One region of the Arthrobacter sp. UYCu511 genome, then DNA from elsewhere that is predicted to be linked to it. Evidence: predicted binding sites of a transcription regulator. Region 1 holds the regulator's gene; the other holds the start of a gene.
What was found. The regulator LexA, encoded in region 1, represses DNA repair genes until DNA is damaged. The targets are predictions, from matches to a motif close to TCGAACANNTGTTCGA.
Positions count from the first base shown of each region.

Region 1 (4,415 bases):
GCAGATTCCGCGGTGAGGGTGAAGTCATCCTCACGGACACCTGCCACGTAGCCAGTCCCTGTGCCACTGGCGAGCAGCGGGTACATGGAATAGGTGGGAGGGAAACCCATGGCCGTTCGGCCGGGGCCACCGAAGGCTTGCAACAGTTGTTGAAGAACTTCATTGGAACCGTTGGCCGCCCAGAGATTCTCCTCCGTCAGACCATGACCCAGATATGCCGCCAATTCCTGACGAAGCACCGTGAATTCCCTATCCGGGTAGCGGTTGAGGCCGTCAAGCTCCTGCGCAACGGCTGCCAAGATGGCCTCTTTTGCATCCGTGGGAACGCCATGGGTGTTTTCATTGACGTTCAGCAGAACGGGAACATTTAGCTGAGGAGCCCCGTAAGGGCGCAGGCCTCGCAGATCGTCACGAAGCGGCAATTGACGGAGGCGTTCAAACTGGTCCATTCCCCCAGCATATTTGGTGGCCGTGAGAAAGTTCGAAACGGCGACACAATGCGGACACCTGCCAAGACCTTACCCGGCTGTGGAGGAGCGCTCTTGGCCTGCGGACCTATTGGTACGGAGGGCTATTTGGGAATGGGGACGTAGAGTCGCTGCCCGGCGTGAAGTATCCCGCTTCCTAAGTCGTTGAGAGCAACGATCTCCCTGACCACATGGCGTGCATCACGGCCCGGATCTGCGGCGGCCGCAATACTCCAGAGGCTGTCACCTTGTAAGACGGTTACCGCAACGGCATAATCTGCAAGGTTCACCGGCTGCGACTCCGTTGCAGCATTCGCCGGTCCCGCCAGGAAGCCCGCCATGATGGCCAGCGCCAAAAACAGTAGTAGGGCGGCGGTGACAATGGCTGGAATCCCTAAGAACACCAGACGCCCGCGCCTGGTCAGCGCTAGCCTTCCTGCAGCATCGGAGGCACCCCTGGAATGGGAAGCGGTGATGGCACCGGTGCGCCCCGCTCCAACTGTCTGGTCAATGCGGGCCGCACGGGCGCTAACCCCTGCTGTGGAAACGCCAAAGGATGCGTGGGAGATAAGCGCTGCATTCATGACTTGTGGTCCTTTCACCGTGAATCCGGATCCCGTGGCCAAGCACACCCATCGGATCGAAATTCCACACTCAACATCTTCGATAGAACGTATGTTCTAATTTGCTTCTAGTACAGTTTTAGCATCTATAGACGACACTTGCCAAGAGTAAATAGAACAAATGTTTGAAATTCGCCTCTTGGTGGCTTAAACTCGGAAGAACAAGGATTGGCCGCATGATGCAGTCCACCAGCAGGCACTGACATTGTTCAGGGCAGCCACGAAAGGACCGACGGAACCATGACGCTTCCAGACCCGCCGCACCGCATTCCTCAAGCCCCCAGCCGGGCCGGCATGAAGGGCCTCACCGTGCGGCAGAAGAAGATCCTTGAGTGCATACAGCGGTGTATTGCAGACAAAGGGTACCCGCCGTCGATGCGTGAGATTGGTGATTCCGTTGGCCTGGCTAGCTTGTCCAGCGTTACGCACCAACTGACTCAGCTCGAACGCCACGGCTATTTGCGCCGCGATCCCAAGCGTCCCCGCGCCATGGAAGTTCTGATTCCGCTGGTGCTGGACAGCGGCACGGTTGAGATTGAAGGGGTAAGCTCCCCGTCGGCGTTGCGCAGTTCGAATGGATTGAACTTTGCTGAGCTGAGCTCCTCCTCCGACACCGCGTTCGTACCCCTTGTGGGACGTATTGCGGCAGGCGGGCCCATCCTGGCCGATCAGGCGGTGGATGACATCATGCCTCTGCCGCGGCAGATTGTGGGCAGCGGCGAACTCTTCATGCTCAAGGTCCAGGGTGATTCCATGATCGACGCCGCAATTTGCGACGGCGATTGGGTCGTGGTTCGGCAGCAGCCCACGGCCAACAATGGAGACATCGTGGCAGCCTTGCTGGAGGACGAAGCCACTGTGAAAACGTTTAGGCAACGCGACGGCCATACTTGGCTTCTTCCGCAAAACACCCGCTATGAACCCATTCTTGGCGATCATGCCACCATCATGGGCAAGGTTGTCTCGGTACTTCGCAGCCTGTAACAGCAGCTGCCTACACAAAAGCGCCCCGTCTAGCGGGGCGCTTTTGTGTTGGCAGCACTACTTTCCGGAAAGCCGTTTCAGCGCACCAAGCGCCACGGTACGGTCTTTCGTAGACCAGAATGGCGGCAGGGCGGCTCGCAGGAAGCCTCCGTAACCGGCATTGGCCAGCCGCGAGTCAAGAACAGCAACCACACCCCGGTCATCGCTAGAGCGGATCAGGCGCCCCACCCCCTGCGCCAACCTCACTGCGGCATGGGTGGCTGAAATGGCAATGAATCCATCCCCACCACTTTGCGCCACGGCACGCGCCCGGGCGGTCACCAACGGATCATCAGGGCGGGGGAAGGGAATCCTGTCAATCACAACGAGCCGGCACGAGGTGCCCTGAACATCAACCCCTTGCCAAAGGGACATGGTGCCAAAGAGGCAGGTGTCGGGTTCATCCGCGAATTCCTTGATGAGCCCCGACATGGAGGAATCCCCCTGACACAGGATCTTCACCTTCAACTTCTTGCGGAGCTTCTCAGCTGCATCTTCCGCCGCACGCCGTGAGGAGAATAATGCCAAGGTTCCCCCACCGGCGGCAGAAATCAGTGCTTCCAATTCATCCAGCTGCGCCTCCGACATGCCAAAGCCCGGCTTTTTCAGATGAGCGGCAACATAGAGCATGCCCTGCTTGGGGTAGTCAAAGGGAGATCCAACATCGGCCCCCGTCCACGCGGGTGCGCTAGGACCCAACAATCCCAGTCCGCCAGCGGTGGCTTGAAAAGACTCTCCAATGGCAAGGGTAGCTGAGGTGAGCACTACCGTCCGGTCAGCGAAGAGTCCTTCCCGCAATTTCATGGCCACGCTCAACGGCGCAATATTGAGCACCGCAGGCTCACTTTCATCGGCCTTTTGGTAGCCCTTCCCGGGGGTGAAAGAACCTGGGCGGGATGCCCACACCACTTCCCTTGCATTGGTGGCATCCAGCAAACGCTCACACAGATCAAAGATCAGATTGAGCCGTGAACGAGCAATGGAACGGCCACTGTCAACCGCCGCATTGCCCTCAGGTTTGGAGTCGGAGAGGGCTGCCCGGACGCTGTCGCGTAACTGTTCCACCGCCTGGGACTGCTGTTCATTGAGGCCGTTGGGAAAGAGCCCTTCAGGGGTCCCCGCCAAAGCTAGGTCCAGAGCGGCCGCGCTGGCATGCAAGGCATCCACGGAAACCGCCGTGTGCTTTCGCGTGCTTGATGCCGCTGCGGAAACCATCTGGACAGATAGTTGCCCTGTAACAGCCCCCGTCACCCGATCTTGGAGCTCATGGGCCTCGTCCACCACCACAACGTCATAGTCAGGAAGCACTGCTATACCTTCGAAGGCGCTAATGGCCAGCATGGCGTGGTTGGTGACAACAATGTCTGCCTGGGCGCCGCGGGCACGGGCCAGCTCAGAGAAACATTCGGTGGCAAGGGGGCACTTTTGCGCGCCGAGGCATTCCATGGAGGTAACAGAGACTTGCCGCCATGCTTTGTCCGTCACGCCAGGGACAAGCTCATCCCGATCCCCTGTGTCAGTCTCCTGCGCCCAGTCACGCAGCCTGACCACTTCCTTACCCAGCTGTGAGGTGGGCCCGGAAGTAGCACCGGGCAGGTGCGCCACACTGGTGTCCTCCCCCAGGCTGAACAGGGCGCCTTCCCCCGTATCTTCTGTGGGGAAGCCTCCAGCCAGCTTTTGCTTGCATACATAATTGCTGCGGCCTTTTACGAGAGCCACGTCAATGGGGCGCGGCAATACTGGCGCCAAAGCAGCGAGCAGCCGGGGCACGTCACGGCCCACAATCTGTGCTTGAAGGGCCAGAGTGGCTGTTGCAATGACGGCTGGCTTCTCGCTGGTGAGCGCATTGACTATCAGCGGAATCAGGTAGGCCAGGGACTTTCCGGTGCCTGTGCCCGCCTGAACCAAAAGGTGGTCCCCGCTCTCTAAGGCAGCAACTACCCGGCGGACCATTTCATGCTGCCCATCACGGCGTTGTCCACCCATGGCAGCAACGGCACGATCCAGTAATTCCAGAGCCTGCTGCGAAAGTTCACTTTCAGGCATGCTGGACAAACGGCTCAACCTCAGCTGCCAAGTCTTCCCTGACACGGGCGTGGGCCAAAGTGCCATGCTCTCCGTGTTCCAAGCTGATGATCTCTGCATCGCTGCGATGGAGCTTATTGAGTACATCACCACGGTCATAGGGGATCAACAAGGTTACTAAGACGCTGGGGTGCGGAATACCTTCTTCGATGGCTTGGAGCAGTTCATCCATGCCCTGGCCAGTACGGGCTGAGACCACCACGGTGCGGGATTCACG
Region 1 covers NZ_JBEPPB010000003.1:66,026-70,440, forward strand. Annotated here, with positions in the region: gene ABIB48_RS05960 (histidinol-phosphate transaminase) at 1-449, opposite strand, end outside; gene ABIB48_RS05965 (LysM peptidoglycan-binding domain-containing protein) at 572-1,051, opposite strand; gene lexA (transcriptional repressor LexA) at 1,331-2,074, shown strand; gene ABIB48_RS05975 (ATP-dependent DNA helicase) at 2,132-4,159, opposite strand; gene hflX (GTPase HflX) at 4,152-4,415, opposite strand, start outside.

Region 2 (4,415 bases), on a different contig from region 1:
AGACCGCCGGCAGTGGCTGGCCCAGACTCTTTTCAATGGCTGGTTCAATGAATTCCCACGGGGCAGGGGAGGCGTCACTTTACAACAGTTCTAGTTCCTTGATGAACGCTTCCGGCAAAAGGTCACGCCGGGTGGAGAGCATCTGACCAAGCTTGACGAACGCGACCCCTGCTTCGTCCAAGGCATGGCGCAGGGCCCGGGCCGTTTTCGCCTCTTGGCCGAACCCGTCGTCCCGGCCGAAGCCGCGCAGCCGTGAACCGAGCCCTTGCTGCACCGCGATGGAGATGACCTCGCCCATACCGCCGGGTGCGCCGCCGTCGTGCCTTCGCATCAGTGAAAAAATGCCCGAGGGATGGCAATGTGCCGGTGGGGAAGGCCGCCTCGATGAACACGAGCACAGCCACACCCACGGCAAAAATCCAGCACACGGCTAGGACCAGCAGAAGCAGCGCCACCAGGGGTGAGGCATCCAGCCCGGTGGTGTTGGTATCGGTGCACGCCCACCACGCGCCGGACCACAGTGGCGGCCAGCCATGACTGCAACGCTAAAAACAGGACCGCGGCAATGCTCAGCAGCACGATCAACAATACATCCAGGGCGGCCATCAGCCACGGCTCCGCCCGCGCCTAGCGCCTAGTGGCGCCGGCAGCCCCTAGCGCCTAGCGGGGGCCGCCCGCCCGCCCGGCAGACCGCGGCAGCAGCGTCACCGCGGCAACTACGGCGAGGCCGATCAGTACTGCCAAGGCGCCGGCCATCGCGGTCCAGCCGAACTGCTGGAAAACCAACCCCGCGCTCCAACCCACCACGCTGGAGCCGGCGTAATAGCTCAGGTTGTACAGCGATGAGGCCTGCGCCCGGCCCATGAGCGCCAAGGCGCCAGTCCACCCCGAGGCGATGCTGTGGGCACCAAAGAACCCGGCCGTGAAGAGGACCAGCCCCACCAGAATGACGGGGATCGGGGCCGCCAACGTCATGGCCAATCCGGCGGCCATGACCCCGGCGGATACCAAGAGCACGGCCCGCCGGCCCCAGCGGGCGGCCACGCCGGCCACCATGCGCGAGGACACCGTCCCGGCCAGGTACGCCAGAAACAGTAGCGCCACGGCCGACGCCGGGAACAAGTACGGAGGCGCTTCGAGCCGGAACCCCAAGTAGTTGTACACGCTGACAAAGGAGCCCATCAGCAGGAATGCCTGGGCGTAGAGCGCCAACAGTGAAGTGCTGCGCAATTGTGGCAGGAGCTTGCCCAGCACGGAGCCAAACCCTTCCCTCGGGGACGGCACAAACCCCCTGGGCTTGGGTGCCAATAGCAGAAACGCCACGGCGGCGGCCGCTGCACAGAGGGAGACGGCGAGCGTGCCTATCCGCCAGCCGGCGAGGTCGGCGACGGGCCCTGCCAGCAGGCGGCCAAAAAGCCCGCCCAGCGTTGTCCCGGCAACGTAGGCCCCGGCGGCGGCAGCAGCGTTGGAGCGGCTGACTTCCTCCGTCAGGTAGGCGATGGCCAGGGCCGGTATGCCGCCCAGGGCTGCGCCTTCCAGCGCTCGCAGGAGGAGCAGGATTTCAAAGTTCGGGGCCGCCGGGACCAGCAGGCCAAACACAGTGGCCAGAATAACGGCAAAGCCCATGGTGCGGATCCGGCCCCAGTGATCGGCGGCGAAGGACCACGGCAGGACGGCCACGGCCAGCCCGATCGTTGCCATGGAAACCGTCAGCGAGGCCTGCGCCGCTGTGACTCCTAGATCCCGTGAAACAAGGGGCAGCAGGCCCTGCAATGAATACAGTTGAGCGAATGTCGCCACCCCGGCACATGCCAGCGCGGCCAGTACCCGGCGGTACCCGGTGCTGCCCCGCCGGTGGCCGTCCCATGGCATGACAGTGCTTGCAACATTCACAACTCCAACCGTAGAACGCGCACCCCGCAGCACCAAACGGCGCTGCCTGAGCAGTGATACGCTTATGTTTCGAATCTTTGTTCTAGGCGGTGGTGTTGTGTTTGGTATGGACGTGCCCGCACCCAGACATCAGAGCGCCGAACCCACAGGCTTCGCCTCGCCCGCCCGCGACTACTTCGACGGCGGGATCGACCTCAACCGCCACCTGATTCGTGACCGCACCAGCACATTCCTCATGCGTGTGGCTGGCGATTCCATGGCCGGTGCCGGCATTGCCAGCGGCGATGAGATTATCGTGGACCGGGCGCTCACCCCGCGTGACGGCTCCGTGGTGGTGGTGGTTGTGGAGGGTGAATTGCTCATCCGCCGCCTTTCCATGCACGACGGCGTGACCTCCTTGCTCACCGCGCCCGCCACTGCTCCGTCCCCGGCTGCTGCGGAGGTGCTTTTCCTGACTGGCGAGGCTGCCGTGTGGGGCGTTGTCACCCGGTGCCTGCACCACGTCTAGGCGCAGCTAGGGCGGCAGGCCTGGGTTGGCAATCGGAGAAGGGAAGGGCTACAGGCATGAGATGGAGTAACTGCGTTCGATGCCTGCCGTTGCCTGGGCTCATTCGCTGGGCCCATAAGATGGCTTGATGGGGAGAACTCTGGGGCGAGAGCAAAAAGTCGGGAAACTGGGGAAACCCGGGAAACCACTGTACGTGGAAGCGCATATCCGGGCCTCCATGGAGCGTGTGTGGGAGCTGAGTCAGAACCCGGAGAAACATCCGCGCTGGGACCTGCGGTTCTCCCGCATCATTCCCCTAGACCAGGACGAGCAGGGACAGGTCCGGTTCCGCTACGAATTCCTGCTGCCCTTCCATGCGATCAGAGGTACGGGGACTTCCCTCGGCCACCGGCACCGTGCGGATGGCCAAGCCACCTCGGTGCTGAAGTTTGACACCGCCGACTCGCTTTCACCCATCGGCCCGGGTTCAGGCTACTGGCGCTACATCCCCACCAGCTGCGGGCTCCGCTTCGTCACCGGCTACAACTACAGGCCCGGGATGGGCCTCGTCGGGAAAGCCGTGGATGTGCGTCTCATCCGTCCGGCGCTCGGCTGGGCTACGGCCATCAGCTTTGACCGCCTCCGGCTGTGGGCCGAGACGGATCTGGATCCGCGCACTGCCCGCAACCGCTGGTTCCTTGACGCGGGTGTCCGTGCAGGCGGGGTACTTGCCGGCGCCGGCTTGTTGGTCCGGGCAGTGCAGAAGCAAGAAGCGGGCTTGGGAGCGCTGGGTGCCGGGGCTGCCGTTGCCGCTCTTCTGTTTCCAAGGCATTGGTCCGTCCCGCGGGCTGGGCGTTGCCTGCGCCGCGCACCTGATGAACAGGCAGCACGTGCCCTTGCTGCTCTCGCAGACTTACAAGAACCCGAACAATCAAACACCAGGACCGGCCGGCAGGGATAGGAAAGCTCGTGGCATCAATTTTTGAAACTGCCTTGGGCGAAGACTTTCAACGGCTGCACCCCATGATGCAAAAGCGCTTCGGTGTGGGTGTTGAAGCCGGCTATGGCTGCGTGGGGACGGGAGTCTTCACGCAGGTGCGGCGCGGTGCCTGGTGGACGGTACCATTTCTGCGTTTGGGTGCCTTCCGCAACATCTTGTTCCCTGACCACGGAAATAACATCCCGTTCACGGTGGAGAACTATCCTTACGTTGATGGTTTTGGCCGTCCCACCGTGACCTTTGTCCGGACCTTGGACATGCCCAGCGCCAGGGCAGAGAAGGCGAAGAAGCGCCGCTTTGACGCCACCATGGTGTACAGCAAAGCGCGTGGAACCATTGTGGACTATCTCGGCACTCACCAGCATCTAGCCACGGATCTTGTCCTAAAAGTTCTTGATGATGGCTCCCTGCACCTGCAAACCACTGGCCAGCGTTTTTATGAGGGACCCGTGGCCTTCAACTTTCCGCGGATTGGCACCGGCACGGCGGACCTCTACGAAGGTTATGACGAGGCACGTGGGGTGTTCACCGTCCAGATGCAGGTACGCAACCCCTACTTTGGTTTCCTCTTCGGATATAAGGGCGAGTTCAGCTGCGAATTCCCGGCCATGGTGGGAAAAGCGGTGCCTAGCCATCTCAAACCGGTACGGGAAGAAGTCCGCGAGTAACTCATGTCCCCTTGCGGGCCGGTCCTGTCATCAGATTCTTCTTGGCTCCCAGATGGGTATATCAGCCCAACGGGCTAAGCTAACGGGATGTCTACCGTTGGCGCTCCTGACCCCATGCAGATCCATCCAATCGCGGGGCAGGACCGAGTGGTTTTCCTCAAACCGCTGATTCAGAACCCACTGATTGAGGTTGGGGAGTACAGCTACTATGACGATCCTCCGCATTCCGCTGAATTTGAGACCAGGAACGTCACCCATCACTACGGTCCAGAGAAGCTGGTGCTCGGGAAGTTCTGCGCCATTGCCTCCGGCACCATGTTCGTCATGAATGGTGCGAACCACCGCATGAACGGAGTATCCACCTATC
Region 2 covers NZ_JBEPPB010000013.1:81,790-86,204, forward strand. Annotated here, with positions in the region: partial or broken gene ABIB48_RS15735 (AarF/ABC1/UbiB kinase family protein) at 1-49, opposite strand, end outside; gene ABIB48_RS15740 (hypothetical protein) at 80-331, opposite strand; gene ABIB48_RS15745 (MFS transporter) at 661-1,872, opposite strand; gene ABIB48_RS15750 (LexA family protein) at 2,000-2,401, shown strand; gene ABIB48_RS15755 (SRPBCC family protein) at 2,595-3,341, shown strand; gene ABIB48_RS15760 (DUF4166 domain-containing protein) at 3,350-4,048, shown strand; gene ABIB48_RS15765 (CatB-related O-acetyltransferase) at 4,136-4,415, shown strand, end outside.
Region 2: a site for LexA is predicted at 1,963-1,978, ahead of ABIB48_RS15750 (LexA family protein). Genes of this name have one in related genera too.